2 regions of the Gordonia alkaliphila genome follow, and region 2 is predicted to be linked to the other one. Evidence: predicted binding sites of a transcription regulator. Region 2 holds the regulator's gene; the other holds the start of a gene.
The links. The regulator LexA, encoded in region 2, represses DNA repair genes until DNA is damaged. The targets are predictions, from matches to a motif close to CGAACANNTGTTCG.
Positions count from the first base shown of each region.

Region 1 (9,939 bases), on a different contig from region 2:
CGGGCAGGTGAACCTCGGCACCCGCGCTCACCGCAACCGCCCGCTCTCCGAGCTCGCGGTGATGAGCCGACAGATCATCGCGACCCTGCTGCAGCGCTGCGGGATCGAGGACTCGGGAGTGGGACTGACCCAGTTCGTGCCCGGCATCGACGGCACCTTCTCCCCGGTCACCACCGAACTCGCGGTGGCCGACCGACCGCCGGTGGCCGCGTTGCTCGGTGACCGGCCCGGGGCCGATCGGTAGGGTGGCGCCGTGGTGACCATCGTGCTGTACGTCCTCGGCCTGATCCTCGTGGTGGCCGTGGTCTTCGCCGTGGTGTGGTTCGTGTTCGGGCGCGGCGAGGATCTGCCGCCGCTGCAGAAGGGGACCACGCTCACCCGCCTGCCGCGGGTCGGGATCACCGGCGATGACGCGCGGGCACTGGTGTTCCAGCAGGTCACGCGCGGTTACAAGGCGCAAGAAGTGGACTGGGCGGTGGAGAAGCTCGCGCGCGAGATCGACGACCTGCGCGCGGTGGTGCACGATCTCACGGTGCGGGCCGCGGAAGACGAGGCGGCCGCCGACACCGGGCCGATCCCACTGGTAGACCCGTCCCGGCGACAGTGACGAGATCTGCGCCACGTATCATGGACGCAGATTGACATGTGTCTGGGAAGGGAGCGCGAGAATGGCAGCGATGAAGCCCCGAATGGGTGACGGTCCTCTGGAGGCGGTCAAGGAGGGGCGCGGCATCGTGGTGCGCATTCCGATCGACGGCGGTGGTCGTCTGGTCGTCGAACTGAACGACGAAGAAGCCGCAGCCCTCGGTGAGGTCCTCCGCGAGGTCGTGGCCTGACCGAAGTCGCTTCAGATACCGGGCGGCGCGGGGCTCGCGCCCTGCGCTGCCCGGTCTGCGCAGGGCCACTCGACGTGGTCGAGCGCGGCCTGCAGTGCGCGCACGCGCACCGCTTCGACCAAGCCCGACAAGGGTATGTGGCGCTGCTGAGCGGCCGAGGCAATCGGCATCGCAGCGACACCGCACCCATGGTCGCCGCCCGTCGTCGTCTGCTCGACGCGGGAGTCTTCGATCCCGTCGCGCAGGCGCTGGCCGCCGCGATCGACCCGGAAGCCGCCGTCGTCGTCGACGCCGGCGCGGGCACCGGACGTTACCTCGCCGCCGTCCTCGACGCGGCGCCGCGGGCCGTCGGTATCGGTCTGGATCTCTCCAAGTACTGCGCGCGGGCCGTCGCGCGCGCCCACCCGCGCGCCATCGCGGTGGTCGCCGACCTGTGGGAGCCCATCCCGGTGGCCGACGGCACGGCCGACGCGGTGCTCTCGGTCTTCGCGCCCCGCAACGTGGCCGAGACCGTGCGCATGCTGGCGCCGGACGGACGCTGGCTGCTGGTGACGCCCAACCCCGGACATCTGCACGAGGTGCGGGAGCCGCTCGGCATGCTCGAGATCGGCGCCGACAAACTCGACCGCCTGCACGCCGACCTGACCGCGGGCGGACTGCAGGTGCGCGGCAGTACCCCGCTCACCGCCACCGCACTGCTCGACGCCGAGCAGCTCGCGGATCTGGCCGGCATGGGGCCGGCCGGCTTCCATCGCACCGAGGACGAACTGCACGCCGCGGCGCAGGCCCTCACCGCGGCCGCCGAGGCGCTGCCGGTGACGCTCGACGTGACGCTGACCGTCGCCGTCCCCGCCGCGAACTGAGCCGGGTACCGGGCGGTAGACCGTTCGACCGAGGCCGAAGGTCCGTGATCGTTCACGCCCGTCGCCCACGCGCGCGGGGTTGGCGATATGTTGGTGGGGTGAGATCACAACCGCACGTGCTCGGAATCGTTCTCGCTGGGGGCGAGGGGAAACGGCTGTACCCCCTGACCAAAGACCGGGCCAAGCCTGCGGTGCCCTTCGGCAGTTCGTACCGACTGATCGATTTCGTCCTGTCGAACCTGGTGAACGCCGGGTATGAGCGCATCTGCGTCCTGACCCAGTACAAGTCGCATTCGCTGGACCGTCACATCTCGCAGACGTGGTGGTCGTCGGGCTTCCACGGCGAGTTCATCACCCCGGTCCCGGCGCAGCAGCGGCTCGGCCCGCGCTGGTACACCGGCAGCGCCGACGCCATCTACCAGTCGATGAACCTGATCTTCGACGAGAAGCCCGACTACATCGTGGTGTTCGGTGCCGACCACGTGTACCGGATGGACCCGGCCCAGATGGTGGAGCAGCACATCGCCACCGGCGCCGCGGTGACCGTGGCCGGTATCCGGGTGCCGCGCAAGGAGGCCATCGCCTTCGGCTGCATCGAGGCCGACGCCGATCGACGGATCACCGACTTCGTGGAGAAGCCGAGCGACCCGCCGGGCGCCCCCGACGACCCGGACGTCACGTTCGCCTCGATGGGCAACTACGTCTTCTCCACCGAGGCGCTGGTGGACATGCTCCGCAAGGACGCGGCCGATCCCGACTCCGACCATGACATGGGCGGCGACATCATCCCGGCGTTCGTCGAACTGGAGCAGGCGTACGTTTACGACTTCGACAGCAACGTGGTGCCCGGGCAGACCCCGGACGATCAGGGCTACTGGCGCGACGTCGGCACCATCGACGCCTTCTACGAGGCACACATGGATCTGGTGTCGGCCAACCCCGTCTTTAACCTCTACAACGAGCGCTGGCCCATCCGCGGGGAGACCTCGCACCTGCCGCCGGCCAAGTTCATCCGCGGCGGCAGCGCCAACGACTCCATGGTCGGTGCGGGCTGCATCGTCTCCGGCGCCACCGTGCACAATTCGGTGCTCTCGACGGACGTGGTGATCGACGAAGGCGCCGTGGTGCAGGGCAGCGTCCTGATGCCGGGCGTGCGCATCGGCGCGAACGCGGTGGTGCGCAACGCGATTCTCGACAAGAACGTCTGCGTGCCCGAGGGCGGGCAGATCGGCGTCGACCTCGAGTCCGATCGCGAGCGATTCACCGTCAGCAGCGGCGGGATCGTCGCCGTCGGCAAGAACGAGACCGTCTGATCCGGCTCCTCGCCGGGCCGGGTGCCTTGTTCGGGTGCCGGGTCAGGGGAGGAGACCGGCGTCCCGCAGCGCGGACCGACCGAAGGCGATGAGGGTCGGCACCGACTCGGCGTCGACCTCCGCGGGCAGGGCGTCGACCGGCCACCACGCGAGGTCCGTCGACTCGCTGCTGCGCACCGGTGTCGGCGGCGTGCCGTCCGCGGTGGACGGTGCCACCGCGGCGTAGCGGACGTCCAGGTGCCGGGTGGGCTGTCCCAGCGAGCAGGTGATCGGGTGGGTGTGCAGGTGCACGGGGCCCGGGGACAGCACCAGATCGGGCAGCCCCGATTCCTCGGTGGCTTCACGCAGGGCGGCCGCGTCGATACCGGTGTCCTCCGGTTCGCAGTGCCCGCCCAGCTGCACCCATTTGCCGACCCGCGGGTGCAGCGTCAGCAGGACGTGCTCACCGGTCGCATCGAAGACGATCGCCGAGCCCGTCAGATGCCCGGGGACACAAGCCCGCTCGCACGGATTCGGGGCCGCGTCGAGGAAGGCGAGGTAGGCGTGGCGCAGCGAGTCCTGCTCGGCGCCGGGTGCGGCCCACTCCGCCAGTGCGGCACGGGTGTTGGGAATCATCACAGCTCGATCACCAGTCCTTCGGTGGCGGCGGCGGCCCGCAGGGCGCTCTCGGTTTCCGGACGGCCGACGGCCACCGCGCCCAGCGGCGCCCAGTCGGCCGGCAGATCCAGCACCCGCCGCACGGTGGGGGCGGCGAAGATCGTCGAACCGATCCAGCAGCTGCCGACGCCGCGCGTCGACAGCGCCACCAGGAGGTAGCCCACGGCGGCGCCCGCGGCGACGGTGAACATGGTGGTCTCGGCGTCCGTGCGGCGCGCGTCCGGGTAGTCGTGCATGCCGTCGCGGGTCAGCACCGGAATCACGAGTTCCGGTGCGTCGTAGAGGATCTGGCCGCGGGCCACGCGCTTGGCGATCGATTCGGCGGTCTTGCCGTCGCCGGTCAGGTCGGCGCGCCAGTCGTCGGCCATCGCGTCGAGCAGTGCGCGACGACGGGCGGGGGCGCGGACCCACAGGAAGCGCACCGGATGGGTGTGGTGCGGGGCCGGTGCGGTGAGCGCTTCGGCGAAGGCCGCGTGCATCACGTCCGGGTCCACCGGGCCGGGGGCGAACGTGCGCACCGACCGTCGTGTCCGCAGCGCCTCGGTGCGACCCTGGGCGAGGGCGTCGTCGGTGCCGAGTCGGAACAGGTCCGACGCGGGATCGCGCACCAGGTCGCGGGCCGCGCTGCCGTCGTCGGTCGGCGTCAGGCCGCGGACCACGGCCACCGGTACGCCGGCGGCCTTGCCCTTGACCAGATCGGCGGCGGCCGCCAGTTCGTCGGCCACCGCGATGTCGGTGACGCGCAACAGGTTTCCGTAGGGGTCGACGGTGCCGTCGTAGGCGTGCCGGACGGCGATCCCGGCCGCGCCGATGGCCACGTCGGTCTGGCCGGCCCGCCAGGCGCGGCCCATCGTGTCGGTGACGAGAACCGCCACCCGACGGCCGCGGGCGGCCAGGGCGGCGCGCAGGCCGGCGGCGCTGGCGTCGGGATCGACGGGCAGCAGGGCCAGTTGGTCCCCGGCGACGTTCGACGCGTCGATGCCCGCGGCGGCCTGCACCAGTCCGTTGCGGTTCGCGGTGATCAGGAGTTCGTCGCGCCGCGCGACGACACGCACCGCTTCGTCGACGATCAGCTTGCGGCGCAGGGCATCTCGCGCCTCGGGGTCGGTCGGGGCGGGGACCAGCCGGTCTTCGATCTTGGAGAACACCTTGCTGGTCACCACCACCACGTCGCCGTCGGCGATCCACGGTGCGGCGGCCAGCAGTTCGGCGGCCAGGTCGCTGTCGGGAGTGAACTCACCGAGCCCGGTGACCGGCCGGATCTCGACCGTCCCGGTGGCGCGGTGATCCACGGGAGCACGGTGATCCATGGGGGCGAGCGGCGGATCGGCAGCGGTCACAGCTGCACTCCGACCAAGGCACAGGCGGCGCGCACCATGTCCGCGGTGGCGACCGGGTCGGTCATCAGCAGGGGCGCGGCGGCGATCGCGATGCCCGGGACCGGGTCGGCGGCCGCGGCATCGCCGGGGGCCACCAGCCAGCCGTCGAGCAGACCGTTGCCGCTGCGGGCGCCGTAGTGCTCGGCGATGGCGCGCGCGGTGGTGTCCACGCCGATCACCGACAGACATTCGTCGGCCATGCCGCGCAGCGGCCGATCGTCGATCACCGGGCTGATGCCGACCACGGGAGCGGTCGTGTTGCGCAGCGCCGAGCGGATCCCGGGGACGCTTGTGATCGCGCCGACGGAGACCACCGGGTTGCTGGGCGCCAGCAGCACCACGTCGGCGTCGTTGATCGCCTCGACGACCCCGGGGGCCGGGGCGGCGTTGCCGTCGACCTGGACGAAGCCGTGCGTGGGCACCTGGGCGCGGTGGCGCACCCACCACTCCTGGAAGTGGATCGCCACCCGCTCGCCCGGCTCGCCGCCGGGGGCGTCGATCAGCACGTGCGTCTCGTGCCGATCGTCGGTCACCGGCAGCAGCCGGACACCGGGCTGCCAGCGCTTGGACAGGGCGGCGGTGATGTCGGACAGGCGGTAGCCGGCGTCGAGCATCTGGGTGCGGAGCAGGTGCGTGGCCAGATCGCGGTCGCCGAGTCCGAACCAGTCCGGATCGGCGCCGTAGGCGGCCAACTCCTCCTTCGCGTGGAAGGTCTCGCCGCGGCGCCCCCAGCCCCGTTCGGTGTCGATGCCGTCGCCGAGGGTGTACATGCAGGTGTCCAGGTCGGGACAGATGCGGACGCCGTGCATCCAGGCATCGTCGCCGACGTTCACCACCGCGGTGACCTCGTGCGGGCCCCCCGCAGACTCGCCCGTCGCGGGGAAGGGTGTGGGGCCGAAGACTTCGCGCACACCCTGCAGGAACCGGGCGCCGCCGACGCCCCCGACCAGTACCGTCACCTTCACAGCGTTCACCCTACGGCGGCGGCTCGGGGAACGGACGATCGGGCGGGGCGGCGGCGGAGCTCGGGCGCGACACGCCGATCATGCTCCTGATACGAGAGTGCATCCCGGGCCTCGTCGGTGGCGGGTGATATCAAGGAAACTTCGCCGTTCGCTTGATTTTCGCGGTCGGTTCCGTGTGTAATCACAGGAGTGTGATTCTTGCCGTTGGTTCCTTGACAAGGGCTGAGGTGGGGGCCAGATCACATTGTTGAAGGACACCGGCACTGATCATCGAGCAGGGAGGGCAGGAATGACCTTTGCGGGGAATGGTGATCCATTCGGAAACACGACGTCGTCGTCGGTCTTCGTCGGCGACAGCAGCCATCTTTCGCTGGTTCGTGGCGAACTCGACGCCTACTTCGAAGCGGTCGAGGACGAGTGGCAGGATCGTGCGCTCTGCGCGCAGACCGATCCCGAGGCGTTCTTCCCGGAGAAGGGCGGATCGACGCGGGAAGCCAAGCGCATCTGCCACGGCTGCGAAGTGAAGGCGGAATGCCTGGAGTACGCACTCGGCAACGATGAGCGCTTCGGCATCTGGGGCGGACTCTCCGAGCGGGAGCGACGACGCCTCAAGCGCGGCATCATCTGAGTAGCCGCCACTACCGAAACTTGTCGACGGGCCCGGCAGATCACTGATCTGCCGGGCCCGTCGGCGTCGGTGGCTACGGTGGCCCCGTCGCCGGTCCGAGTTATCCTGGAGCGTCAGTTCTCCGGGCCCTGCTCGACGGTCTCCTCGTCCACTCCGAGGTAGGTGGCGACCTGCTGGATCAGCACCTCGCGCAGGATGTCCGGGAGGTCGTCGTGCCGGGCCCGCAGCTCCAGCGGTCGCCGGAAGAGGATGAGTTGCGCGCGCGTCGGACGTCCGGCCTCGTCCACCCCGGCGGGGATCAGGCGCGCCAGCGGCACCGGGCCGTCGGCGGTGACCTCCTCCGGCCACTGCACGGTCTCCAGGTCTCGCGGAATCATGCGGGGGATGTCGTCGACCGCCACATCCAGTCCGGTCAGGCGCTCGTGCCAGAGTCGATCGATCTCGGCGAAGGCGATCACCGCCGTGTGGTCGAACTCGCCGGCGCGGGTGCGGTAGGCGGGGAGATGGGGCGGCAGCACCGGGCTGCGCAGTCCGCGGCCGCGGCGGTCGCGTGCGGGGCGCGGCGGGCGCAGAAGCTCCAGGTGATCGGCCGGATGAAAGCGCATGTCACGAGTCTAGTGCCCCCGAGGGGGCCGCCCGGTTTGCGTGTCGATGCCGGGTACAACGTCCCTGCGCGATAGGCTGCTCGGTGTGAATGCTCCCCGTCAGTGCTGCCGTCCCGGGTGCTCGCGCCTCGCTGTGGCGACCCTGACCTTCGTGTATGCGGAATCGACCGCCGTGATCGGCCCGTTGGCCGGTCCCGACGAACCGCATTCGTGGGATCTGTGCTCCGATCACGCCGATCGCATCACCGTGCCGCGCGGGTGGGAACTGCTCCGCAGTGAGCGGGAGTTCGTCCAGCCCGCCGAGGACGAGGAACTGACCGCGCTGGCCGACGTGGTGCGCGAAGCGGGCGGTGCCGCACGCGCCGGCCTGCCGCCGATGCCCTCGTTCACCGCGCGCGTCGACAGCGACGACTCGAATCCGGGGCGCCATCGCGCCGATCGCCGGGCCGTTTCCGCGGCACCGGCGCCGGGCCCCCGACCCGGCCGCCGCGGACATCTGCGCGTGCTGCCGGATCCGGTCGACTGATCGCGCGCCCCGAGTCGTGTGATTCATGCCGGTAACCATCGAAGTTCTCGACGACACGGAGTTCTTGCACTCCGCTGACCGCCACGGTCTTCTGCACGCCGCCGCGATGGCCGGCGCGCAGGTCCGCGCGGTGGCCGAAGCACAGGCCGAAGGCGTCCTCGAACCGCTCGCCGATCTCCGCCCCCGCGCGGTGGTGGTGGTGACCGGTTCGTCGGCCCTGTCGGTGCGCGCCGCCGCCCTGGTGACCGCGGTCTTCGCCGCCCGCATCGACGTTCCGATCGTGGTCGCTCCGACGCTCCCGGGCTGGATCGGACCGTTGGACGTGGTGGTGGTGCTCGGCGCGGATGCCGGCGACCCGCAGCTCTCCGATGCGTTGGCGCGGGCCGCGCGTCGTCGTGCCGAAGTGGTGGTGGCGGCGCCGCTGGAGGGACCGCTGCGCGAGGCCGCCGGTGTCGGCCGGCCCGGAGCGATGACGTTCGTCGACCTGTCGCCGCGCCTGCCGATCGATCCGCGTTTCGTCTTCGCCGGGCAGGTCGCGGCGCTGGTGGCGGTGTTGACCGGGTTGACGACCGTGCGTCTGACCCCCGCGGCACCGGCGCTCGCCGAGGTCGCCGAGCACCTCGACGCCGAGGCGGCCGCCGACCATCCCGGCCAGGAGAGTTTTCACAATCAGGCCAAACTGTTGGCGCTGCGGACCGCCGGGCACCGGCTGGTCTGGGTCGGGGACACCCCCGGCGCGGCCGCGGTGGCCGCTGCGGTGGCCGCCGCCTTCTTCGACATCGCTGTGCGCACCGGGGCGGTCGCCGACGAACCGCGCGCCCTGGCCGCCCTGACCGCCTCGACCGCGTCCGGCGGCGCCGTCGACTCGCTCTTCTACGACCCGGAGTTCGACGGACCGGCGCCGAGCGAGCCGCTGCGCGGGTTCTGGGTCAGCACCGCCGATCGGTCCGGGGCGCTGGCCCGGCGCCTCGGCGGCCGGGAGATCGACATCGTCACCGAGCAGACCGAGGAGCTCGGCCTCGACGAGCTGCCACCGCGAGGCGGAGCGGAGACGGTGGTCGACACACCGGCGGACCTGACCGCGTACTTGGTGGTGGTCGTCCGGGCCCAATTGGCAGCCGCCTACGCGGCCTTAGCCGAAGCAGACGTGTGAGGAGCCGGCCGGCGGCCGCAGGGGAGAAGGACAGGAGGACGGCATGAAGGTACTTGCGGGGATGATCCGTCCGTACGCGTGGGGATCGCGGACGGCGATCGCCGAGTTGCAGGGGCGGCCGTCGCCGTCGGCGCATCCCGAAGCCGAGCTGTGGTTCGGTGCCCATCCGGCGTCGCCGGCGCGTCTGGACGGCGAATCGGAGGATCTGCTGTCGATGATCGACGCCGATCCGGTGGCCGCGCTCGGCGCACCCACCGCCGAGACCTACGACGCGCGGCTGCCGTTCCTGGTCAAGATCCTGGCCGCCGACGAGGCCCTGTCGTTGCAGGCGCATCCGAGCGCCGAGCAGGCCCGGGCGGGTTTCGACGCGGAGAATCGGGCCGGGCTGGCCGCGGATGATCCGCGCCGCAACTACCGCGATTCATGGCACAAGCCGGAGATCGTGGTCGCCCTCGAGGACGACTTCGAGGCGCTGGCCGGGTTCCGGGATCCGCACGAGACGGTGGAGCTGCTGCGCAGTCTGCAGGTCCCCGGGCTCGATTCGGCCCTCGGCATGCTGGCCGGTTCGCCCGATGCGGACGGCCTGCGCGCGGTCTTCACCACCTGGCTGACGCTGCCCGAGCGAGTGATCATCGAGCTGGTCCCGGAGGTGCTCAACGGCGCCGTCGCGGTGCTGGGTCGCGGTGAGACGCGCTTCGCGGACGAGTTGCGCGCGGTGCTGGAACTGGGCGAGGCGTATCCCAACGATCCCGGTGTGCTGGCCGCGCTCCTGCTGAACTTCCTGCGCATGCGTGCGGGCGAGGCGATCTATCTTCCGGCCGGCAACCTGCACGCCTATCTGCGGGGCACGGCCATCGAGGCGATGGCGAACTCGGACAACGTCCTGCGCGGCGGACTGACCCCCAAGCACATCGACGTGCCCGAGCTGCTGCGCGTGCTCGATTTCCGACCGGTCTCGCGGGACACCCTGATGCCCGCGGTCCGCTCCGTCGGCGCCGAACGCATCTATCTCAC
Region 1 covers NZ_BAABIE010000005.1:47,397-57,335, forward strand. The annotation lists gene ABD989_RS06865 (glucosyl-3-phosphoglycerate synthase) at 1-244, shown strand, start outside; gene ABD989_RS06870 (DivIVA domain-containing protein) at 254-607, shown strand; gene ABD989_RS06875 (DUF3117 domain-containing protein) at 669-836, shown strand; gene ABD989_RS06880 (putative RNA methyltransferase) at 878-1,699, shown strand; gene glgC (glucose-1-phosphate adenylyltransferase) at 1,798-3,012, shown strand; gene ABD989_RS06890 (NUDIX hydrolase) at 3,055-3,627, opposite strand; gene ABD989_RS06895 (coenzyme F420-0:L-glutamate ligase) at 3,627-4,979, opposite strand; gene cofD (2-phospho-L-lactate transferase) at 5,006-6,013, opposite strand; gene ABD989_RS06905 (WhiB family transcriptional regulator) at 6,303-6,641, shown strand; gene ABD989_RS06910 (metallopeptidase family protein) at 6,755-7,246, opposite strand; gene ABD989_RS06915 (DUF3499 domain-containing protein) at 7,332-7,772, shown strand; gene ABD989_RS06920 (hypothetical protein) at 7,798-8,925, shown strand; gene manA (mannose-6-phosphate isomerase, class I) at 8,969-9,939, shown strand, end outside.
Region 1: the regulator LexA is predicted to act here: its motif matches at 6,041-6,054, upstream of cofD (2-phospho-L-lactate transferase).

Region 2 (9,939 bases):
TGCGACGGCGAGCTCACGCCCGCGCAGCTGACCGCCCTCGAACGCGTCGTCAAGGTGAAGGTGATCGACCGGACCGCCCTGATCCTGGACATCTTCGCCCAGCACGCGACCTCGCGCGAAGGCAAAGCGCAGGTCTCCCTGGCGCAGATGGAATACATGCTGCCGCGGCTGCGCGGCTGGGGCGAGTCGATGTCCCGGCAGGCCGGCGGTCGTGCCGGCAGTAACGGCGGCGTGGGTCTGCGCGGTCCCGGTGAGACCAAGATCGAGACCGATCGACGTCGCATCCGCGAACGAATGGCCAAGCTGCGCAAGGAGATTCGCGGCATGAAGACCGCGCGCACGGTCAAGCGTGCGCAGCGCGATCGCGGCGGAGTGCCCGCACTGACGGTGGTCGGCTACACCAACGCGGGCAAGTCGAGTCTCGTGAACGCGATGACCGGCTCCGGGGTGCTGGTGCAGGACGCATTGTTCGCGACCCTGGATCCGACCACCCGCCGCGGCAAGCTCGCCGACGGACACGAGGTGGTCTTCACCGACACCGTCGGTTTCGTCCGCCACCTGCCCACCCAGCTGGTCGAAGCGTTCCGGTCGACGCTGGAGGAGGCGGTGCACGCCGATCTGCTGATCCACGTGGTCGATGGCGCCGACGCCTTCCCCGGCAAGCAGATCTCCGCGGTGCGCAAGGTTCTCGGCGAGGTGTTCGCCGAGGAGGACGCGACTCCGCCGCCGGAACTGCTGGTGATCAACAAGATCGACGCGGTCGACGCCACCCGGATGACCGCCCTCCGCGGCGAGTACCGCGACGCGGTCTTCGTCTCCGCACGATCCGGTGAGGGCCTCGACGAACTGTTCGCGCGGATCGCCGAATTCGTGGCGGCCGACGACGTGGAGGCCGTCCTCGAGGTGCCGTTCGACCGCGGCGAGGTGATCGCCCGACTGCACCAGCAGGCGCACGTCCTGAACACCGAGCACACCGAGACCGGCACCCGGCTGCGTGTGCAGATGCCGAAGGCGCTCGCCGCCGAGTACGCCGACCTCGTGGTGGCGGAGTAGCAGCCCGCTCGAGCACCGCACGCGTCAGCCCCGCCGTCGTCGACGAGCGGGGCTGACGCCTTCTGGTGTGCCGGTGCCTATTCGGCGTCGAGGTCGCGGGCCACCAGTGCCGCGATCTGGTCGACGGCGGCCTGGTCGTCGCTCTCGACGATCACGGTGGCGCCCTTCTCCGCGCCGAGGGTCATGATCATCAGGGCGCTGCCGGCGTCCACCGGTTCGCCGCCCTCGGTCGCGAGGGTCACGGGCGTGGACAGGGCGGCGGCCGCTTCGGCGATGATCGTGGCCGGACGGGCGTGCAGGCCGACGGCCGAGCCGACGGTGACGGTGCTGGTTGCCATGAGGGTTACCTTTCGATGGGTGGTACGGGTCGTGTCGGGTGGGATTGGGGCTGAATCTATTACGCGGGGATCGGCTGTGGCGCGGCTTCGGCGTCCGCGCGCCGGAACTGCTTGGCGGCGACCACGGCGAAGGCGGAGACCGCGGTGCCGACGGCGAGCGCGATGAGGAACTTCCACCAGGTGCCGTTCATCGCGAACATCACGAACACGCCGCCGTGCGGGGCACGGAGCTGGACGTCGAGGGCCATCGACAGACCGCCGGTGACCGCGCCGCCCAGCATCATCGCCGGAATCACGCGGAACGGGTCGGCGGCGGCGAACGGGATGGCGCCCTCGGAGATGAACGACGCACCCAGCAGCCAGGCGGCCTTGCCGTTCTCCCGCTCCGGCTCGGTGAACGTGCTCGGACGCAGCACCGTCGACGCCAGCGCCAGGGCGAGCGGGGGCACCATGCCGGCCGCCATCACCGCGGCCATGATCTGCCACTGGGCCTCGCCGGCCTCGGCCAGACCGAGTCCGGCCACGGCGAAGGCGTAGGCCGCCTTGTTCACCGGGCCGCCCAGGTCGAAGCACATCATCAGGCCGACGACCACGCCGAGCACGATCTTGGAGCTGCCCGACATCGAGTTGAGGCCGTCTTCCATCTGCTCGTTGAGCCAGCTCAGCGGTCCGCCGAGGAACATGTACATGATGCCGCCGACGATGAGGGTGACGCACAGCGGGATGATGACGACGGGCATCAGGCCGGCCGCCCAGCGCGGCAGCTTCAGGCGGGTGAACCACAGCGCCACCACACCGGCGAAGAGGCCGCCGATCAGGCCGCCGATGAAGCCGGCGCCGACGGCGAGGGAGACCGCACCGGCCGCGAAACCGGGGGCGATGCCGGGACGGTCGGCGATGGCGAAGGCGATGTAGCCGGCGAGCACCGGCACCATGAAGGCCATCACCAGGATGCCGATCGCGAAGAAGACGGCGCCCAGATACTGCAGCAGGCCGCCGGGCGGCAGATTCCAGAGGGTGTTGTTGAGCGCGTAGAACGCGGCGTCGTTCATGCCGCCGAGACAGCCCGCCGGGTACGTGACGTCGCCGTCGACGAGTCCTTGCGGCACACAGACTCTCGCGTTCGCGATCTCGTAGCCGCCGAACAGGAAACCGAGGGCCATGAGGAGGCCGCCGGCGGCGACGAACGGGATCATGTAACTGACGCCGGTCAGCAGCGCCTGCTTGAGGCGGCCGCCGAGGCCGATGGTCGAACCGCCGTCGTCGGCGGCCTCGGACGCGGCACCACTGCCGGCCGGGACGCGCCGGGCCCGCGGGTCGGCGGCGGCCGCGACGGCTTCGGCGATCATGTCGTCGGGACTGTTGATGGCCCGTTTCACGCCCGATTCGATGACCGGCTTACCGGCGAATCGTTCGCGGCCCTTGACCCCCACGTCGGTGGCGAAGATGACCGCATCGGCCTGCTCGAGGGCGGCGGCGGTGAACGGCGTGGTTCCGGACGAGCCCTGCGGCTCCACGCTGAACTCGACCCCGGCGCGTTCGGCGGCCAACGACAGTGCATCGGCGGCCATGTAGGTGTGCGCGATGCCGGTGGGGCACGCGGTCACCGCGAGAATGCGCACGGGCTGTTGCGCCGACTCGGCGGACTCGGCCGGTGCGGTGGTCGCCGGCTCGGCGGGCACCGGTGCGGCTGCGGAGGGTGCCGCGTCGGGAGCGGGTTTCGGGGGCGGGTTCACCGCCTCGTCGACCAGTTCGACGACCGCGGCCTCGTCCGGCGCCGCACGCAGAGCTGCGACGAAGTCGGGCCGGACCAGCGCCCGGGCCAGCGAACTGAGCAGCTTCATGTGCGCGCTGCCCGCACCGCCCGGTGCGGCGATCAGGAAGACGATGTCGGCCGGGCCGTCGGCGGCGCCGAAGTCGACCTTGTGCGACAGCCGGGCCATCACCAGCGACGCAGTGGTCACCGAGTCGACGCGGGCGTGCGGGATGGCCAAGCCGCCGGGCAGTCCGGTGGGTGAGGACGCCTCCCGGGCGAGGGCGGCGGTGACGAGCTCGTCGGGATCGGTGCACCGGCCGGTGGCACCGAGCGTCTGTGCGAGCGCGGCGATCACCGCCTCCGCGTCGGCACCCGCGTCCGCGTCGAGCAGGACCAGCTCGGACGTGATGATCGGTTCGGCCATGAGGGGTTCCTTCTTCTCGTGCGTGCGGCGTCAGGACAGGGGCCGGACGTGAACGCCGGCCAGGTCGAGATCGGTGGGGTCGGGGGGAGTGGTGCCGGGCAACGCGGCAGCCGCCGAGCCGTAGGCGACCGCGGTGCGCAGCCGGTCCTCCGGCGACGCCCCGCGATGCTCGGCGATGAGGTAGCCGGCCAGCGACGAGTCACCGGCACCGACCGTGCTGCGCACCCGGATCTGCGGCGGTGTCGCGAACCAGGAGCCTTCGGCGGTGGTGAGCACGGCACCGGCCGCGCCGAGCGTGGTGAGGACGGCCCCGCCGGTGCGCGCGGCGAGCGCGGACGCGGCGGACTGGACCGGCGTCAGATCTCCGGCCTCGGCGGCGGCCTCCAGCGAGGCGCCATCGCCCCCGATCAGTTCGGCGAGCTCGAAGGCGTTGGGCTTGAGCAGATCGGGTCGGGCACCGGCGATCGCCAGCAGCGGCGGCCCCGAGGTGTCGACGGACACCCGGTGTCCGCCCGCGTGCAGGCGCGCGGTGACGGCGGCGTACCAGTCGTCCGGCACTCCGGGAGGCAGGGAACCGCACAGCGCCACCCACCGGGCATCGGCGGCGGCTGCTGCGACCAGGTCGGTCAGCCGGGCCAGCTCGCCGGCGGACAGCCCGGGGCCGGGCTCGTTGACCTTGGTGGTGGTGCCGTCCGGTTCGGCGATGGTCAGGTTGGTGCGCACCGGCTGATCGATCGGGACGCTGCGGTGCGGCAGGCCGGTGGCCTCCAGCTGGATGCGCAGCGGGTCCGACGGTCCCGCAGGCAGGACCGCAAGGGTTCTCAGTCCGGCTCCGTGCACCGCGCGGGCCACGTTGATGCCCTTGCCGCCCGGCTGGTTCGTCACCGCTGCGGCGCGTTGCACGTGACCGCGGGCGAGTGGTGCGTCGAGGGAGATGGTCCGATCCACGCTGGGATTGGCCGTCACGGTGACGATCATGCGATCACCACCTCGATGTCGAGGTCTTGCAGTTCCCGCCGCACCGCCGGGTTCAGTCCACCGTCGGTGACGATCACGTCGACGTCGCTCAGCGCCCCGAAACTCACGAGGTGTTCGCGGTGGAACTTGCTGGAGTCGGCCAGCACCACCACCTGTTCGGCGGCGGCGATCATAGCGGACTTGGTGGCGGCTTCGTCGGCATCCGGGGTGGACAGGCCGTGCGTGCGGCTCAGTCCGTTGGTGCCGAGGAAGGCGAGGTTGACCCGCAGCCGGCGGAGTGCGTCGACGGTCTCGGTTCCCACCGCGGCCTGCGTCTTCCCGCGAATGCGACCGCCGACGAGGGTCACCTCGCAGTTCGGCAGGGTGGACAGATGCCCGGCGAGCGGAACCGCATTGGTGACCACCGTCAAGCGGCGTTCGGGCGGCACCGCGAGTGCGGCGCGCAGCGTGGTGGTGCCCGCATCGAAGAGGGCCGAGCCGCCGTCGGGTGGCAGGAACGCCTGGGCGGCCAGCCCGATCGCCGACTTCTCCGGTGCCCGCGACCGTTCGCGCTGGCCCAGATCGGGTTCCTCGACCACTTCGCCCAGATCCGGCCGGACGGCGCCGCCGTGGACGCGGACCAGGACGCCCTGGTCGGCCAGCACCCCGAGGTCACGGCGCACGGTCTCCCCGGTCACGTCGAAGCGCACGGCGAGTTCGGCCACCGCGACGCGGCCGTGGTTGCGCACCTCGGTGGCAATGGCCTGTTGGCGTTCTTCGGCGTACACGGAAGCCCTCCCGTCCTGGATTGGTTATATCTGTGTTTACCTGTGAACGTGTTGACAAGTCAAGGGTTCACTGTAATCTCGATCACATGGCACAGGTGGAGAGCAGTACCGCACAGAACTATGGGGCCGTCGCCGCGGTGGTCGGCACGCCGGTCGTATCCGGACTCGCCTACGGGCCGGTGATCCGAGTGTCCGGCGTGCCGGAGTACGACGTCGACGCGGCCGCGGAGATTCCCGAAACCGAGCGCGCGGCCGAGGCCGCACGCTTCGTCGCCGCAGCCGAGACGGTGGCGGAGCGCTTCACCGCGCGGGCCCGGGCCAACACCGGCAGTACGGCGGAAGTGCTGGCGGCGACCGCCGCCCTGGCCAAGGACCGCGCGTGGATCGCCACCGCCACCGGACTGATCGAGAAGGGCACGCCGGCCGCCGCGGCCACCGTGCGGGCGATCGACACGATCTCCGACATGTTCGCCAAACTCGGCGGGCTGATGGCCGAACGCGTCACCGACCTCGCCGACATCCGCAACCGGGTGGTCGCCGAGGTTCTCGGCCTACCGGAGCCGGGCATCCCACTGCCCGAGCAGCCGTCGGTCCTGCTGGCCGACGATCTGGCCCCGGCCGACACCGCCGGCCTGGATCCGAAGCTGGTGGTGGCCCTGGCCACCCGCTTGGGCGGGCCGTCGAGCCACACGGCGATCATCGCCCGGCAACTCGGCATTCCGTGCGTCGTGGCCGTCGCCGACCTGAATCGGGTCGATACGGGAGCCATGGTCTTCGTCGACGGCGAACGGGGCGTGGTGGGCGTCGACCCGGATGCGGAGCAGATCGCCGCGGCGGTCGAGGCGGCACAGCAGTTGGCGGCCGAAGTGGCGCAGTGGCGCGGACCCGGCCGCACGGCCGACGGGCACGCCGTGGCGATTCTGGGGAACGTGGCCGACGGTGTCTCCGCGCGCAGCGCCGCCGATCTCGGCATTCTGGCCGGGGTCGGACTGTTCCGTACCGAGCTGGCCTTCCTGGAGCGCCCCGACGAGCCCTCGGTGGCGCAGCAGCAGAGCCTCTACCGCGAAGTCATCGACGCCTTCGACGGCGACAAGGTGGTGATCCGCACCCTCGACGCCGGATCGGACAAGCCGCTGCGTTTCGTGAACCATCCCCACGAGGACAATCCGGCTATGGGGGTGCGCGGCAACCGCATCGTGGCGACGCACCCGGAGATCCGTGAGCACCAACTCGATGCGATCGCGGCGGCCGCGGACGGCGCCGGCGCGGTGCCGTGGGTGATGGCCCCGATGGTCGCGACGGTGGCGGAGGCCCGCGAGTTCGCGGCGCAGGTGCGCGAGCGCGGGTTGACTCCGGGGGTGATGATCGAGGTGCCGTCGGCGGCGGTGCAGGCCGAGAAGATCCTGGCCGAAGTGGACTTCGTGTCCATCGGCACCAACGATCTGACGCAGTACACGATGGCCGCCGACCGGATGTCCGCCGAATTGGCGGCGCTGACCGACCCGTGGCAGCCGGCCGTCCTGGCGCTGGTGGAACGGGTCGGGGCGGCAGGCCGAGCAGCCGACAAGCCGGTGGGGGTCTGCGGCGAGGCGGCCGCCGACCCGCTGTTGGCCTGCGTTCTGGTGGGGCTGGGCGTCAGCTCGCTGTCGTGCGCGCCCGCCGCCGCCGCGCCGGTGGGTCGCAAGCTCGCGACCGTGACGCTGGACCAGTGCGCCGCCGCCGCTCAGGCCGCAGTGGCCGCCGACAGTCCCGTCGACGGCCGGGCTGCGGCCCGGGCGGTATTGGGCTGAACCGGCGTCAGAGGCGCCGCATCACGGTGACGACCTTGCCGAGGATCGCGGCGTCGTCGCCCGGGATGGGCTCGAAGTGCTCGTTGTGCGGCAGCAGCCACACGTGTCCGTCGATCCGCTTGAACGTCTTCACGGTGGCCTCGCCGTCGATCATGGCGGCGACGATGTCGCCGTTGTCGGCCACGTTCTGCTGACGCACCACCACCCAGTCGCCGTCGCAGATCGCCGCGTCGATCATCGACTCGCCGACTACGCGCAGCAGGAACAGGGAGCCCTCGCCGACCAGTTCCTTGGGCAGCGGGAAGACGTCCTCGACCGCTTCCTCGGCGAGGATCGGGCCGCCGGCCGCGATCCGGCCGAGCACCGGGACGTAGGCCGGTGCGGGGACGTTCGGATCCGCCTGATCGGCGGCCGGGGGCGGGGTGCGCTGCTCGTCGCGGACATTCACCGCGCGCGGACGGTGCGGATCGCGCTTGAGCAGCCCGCGGCGCTCGAGCGTGCGCAGCTGGTGCGCCACCGACGAGGTGGAGGCGAGGCCGACGGCCTCACCGATCTCGCGAATGCTCGGCGGATAGCCGCGTTCGCGCACCGAGGAGCGGATGTACTCGAGAACTTCGCGCTGACGCTGCGTCAGTGAGGCCTCCAGGGTGGCCGTCGACAACAGCGGGTCCACGTTCGACGTGTGCGGTCCGTCGTTCATCGAACTTCCTTTCGATCGGGGTCGCCCTCCAATTTAGTCGAGTAGGTCACAGAAATCAAACAATTGTTCGACGTGTCGTAGCGGATGTCCGAGGCGTGGTGTTAACTATCGAACAAGAGTTCATCGAACGTACGAACGATGGGAGTTCCACGATGACCGAGCTGCTGACCCGCCGCCCCGCGTCCGCCTCGACGCTGCCGCAGTCCACCACGATGACCTGCGACGTTCCCCTGATTCAGACCACCTGCCGGGCCACCGGCCGACGTCCGCGCGCGGTCGCCGCCGCCACCCCGGTGTGCCCGGCACCGAGCGTTCGAACGCGTCCGGCGCGGCGCGCCGAGCGCACTGCGTCGCCGACCACGAGCGCCGCTCGGGCGGCCCGTGCCCGTTCGAACACCGTGGATCGTTCGACGGCGGTGCGTCGTCGCTGGGCGGCCGGCGTGCTCCTCGGTGCCGCGCTGGCCGCCGTGGTCGTCGTGCTCGGCATGGTCGGTGAGGACTACGAGAAGGCCGTCAGCGGCGTGCCGGCCCAGACCGAGGTGGTCCACGTGCGCAGCGGTGAGTCGCTGTCGTCGTTGGCCGAGCGGATCGCTCCGGATCGCTCCGCGGCGTCGGTGATCGCCACGGTGCGCGACCTGAACGGTCTCGACGCCAGCGGACTGCGCCCCGGTCAGGCGCTCGTGGTGCCCGCCTACCGCTGAGGCCGCGATGGCGCCGAGTACGCTGGGGGCATGCGATGCCCGTTCTGCAAGAACGACGACACCCGAGTGGTTGATTCGCGCGCCTCCGACGACGGAGCGTCGATTCGACGCCGCCGGTCGTGCTCGGAATGCAGTCGCCGGTTCACCACCGTCGAGTCGGCGGTGCTGGCGGTGGTCAAGCGCAACGGCGTCACCGAGCCCTTCAACCGGGAAAAGGTGATGAAGGGTGTGCGCCGGGCGTGCCAGGGCCGATCGGTCACCGAGGATTCGCTGGCGCAGCTGGCGGCCGCGGTGGAGAACACCGTCCGCGCCTCGGGATCGGCCGAGATCCCCAGCCACGAGGTCGGCCTGGCGATCCTCGGGCCGCTGCGGGACCTCGACGAGGTGGCCTACCTGCGGTTCGCGTCGGTTTATCGGTCCTTCGAATCCGCCGACGACTTTCAGCGCGAGATCGACGATCTGCGCAAGGATTCGCGCCGCGAACCGGTCGGCTGACCCACCGCCGCTGCGTGCGGATCAGCCTCACTCGAAGGCCCGCCTCACTCGAAGGACTCGATGGCCTTCATCACCCGCTTCTCCGAGATCGGTCCCGAGGTCCCCAGCTGCTGCGCGAACAAGCTGACCCGCAGTTCCTCCAACTGCCAGTGAACCAGGTCGTTGAGGGCGTCGTGCCGGTGCGCAGGAAGCGCCGCGAGTCGTCGGTTCCAGTGCGCGATGACCCGGTCCACCGTGTCGAGGCCGGCGTTGTCGCGGGCGGCGGAGCCGGGGAGCGCGTTCAGTCGGGCCTGGGCCGCCGACAGGTAGCGCGGTAGATGGAGCAGGTGCGCCAGCGGAGTCTCGCCGACGAAGCCGTCGAAGATCAGGTGCGCGGTCTGCTCGGCAACGTCGTCGGCCGCGGCGCTGCCGCTGTGCGCGTCGACGGCGCGGGCGGTGGGGCCGAGCGCGGCCAGGGCGCGGGCGGCGTGCATGAAGTACTCCGGTGCGGCGGCGCGGATCACCGGTGACAGACGCTCGCGCAGCGCGGCGAACTGTTCCGGGGTGCGAAGCGACGCCACGTCCGGTTCCTTGGCTAGGGTGTCGGCGATGGCGCGACGTGTGCAGTCGGCGAACAGCTGCTGCGGGTCGGCGTACGGATTCTGGCTCAGCGCGAGGCGCTCGGCCGGTGGCAGACCGTTGGCGACCTTCTTGTTCAACGGGGTGATCGCCTGCGCCAACAGGTGGGCGACGCCGGCGGCGATGCCCGCGTCGCGAGCGCTCGCCGACGTCGCCTCACTCACTCGGACGCCGTCGCCGACGGGCGCCAGGGTGGGGTAGGTGACGACGGGTTGGCCGGCCACCACGTCGTCGCGGCGCTCCGCGAGGGTGCCGATGCCGTCCGGCTTCCAGTCTCGGTACACCGGTGCGGCCGCAGCGGGGGCGGGTGCACGGCCGA
Region 2 covers NZ_BAABIE010000002.1:232,305-242,243, reverse strand. The annotation lists gene hflX (GTPase HflX) at 1-1,053, shown strand, start outside; gene ABD989_RS03015 (HPr family phosphocarrier protein) at 1,131-1,391, opposite strand; gene ABD989_RS03010 (PTS fructose transporter subunit IIABC) at 1,451-3,571, opposite strand; gene ABD989_RS03005 (1-phosphofructokinase family hexose kinase) at 3,602-4,549, opposite strand; gene ABD989_RS03000 (DeoR/GlpR family DNA-binding transcription regulator) at 4,546-5,316, opposite strand; gene ABD989_RS02995 (phosphoenolpyruvate--protein phosphotransferase) at 5,403-7,106, shown strand; gene lexA (transcriptional repressor LexA) at 7,114-7,806, opposite strand; gene ABD989_RS02985 (LysM peptidoglycan-binding domain-containing protein) at 7,959-8,507, shown strand; gene nrdR (transcriptional regulator NrdR) at 8,538-9,002, shown strand; gene hrpA (ATP-dependent RNA helicase HrpA) at 9,047-9,939, opposite strand, start outside.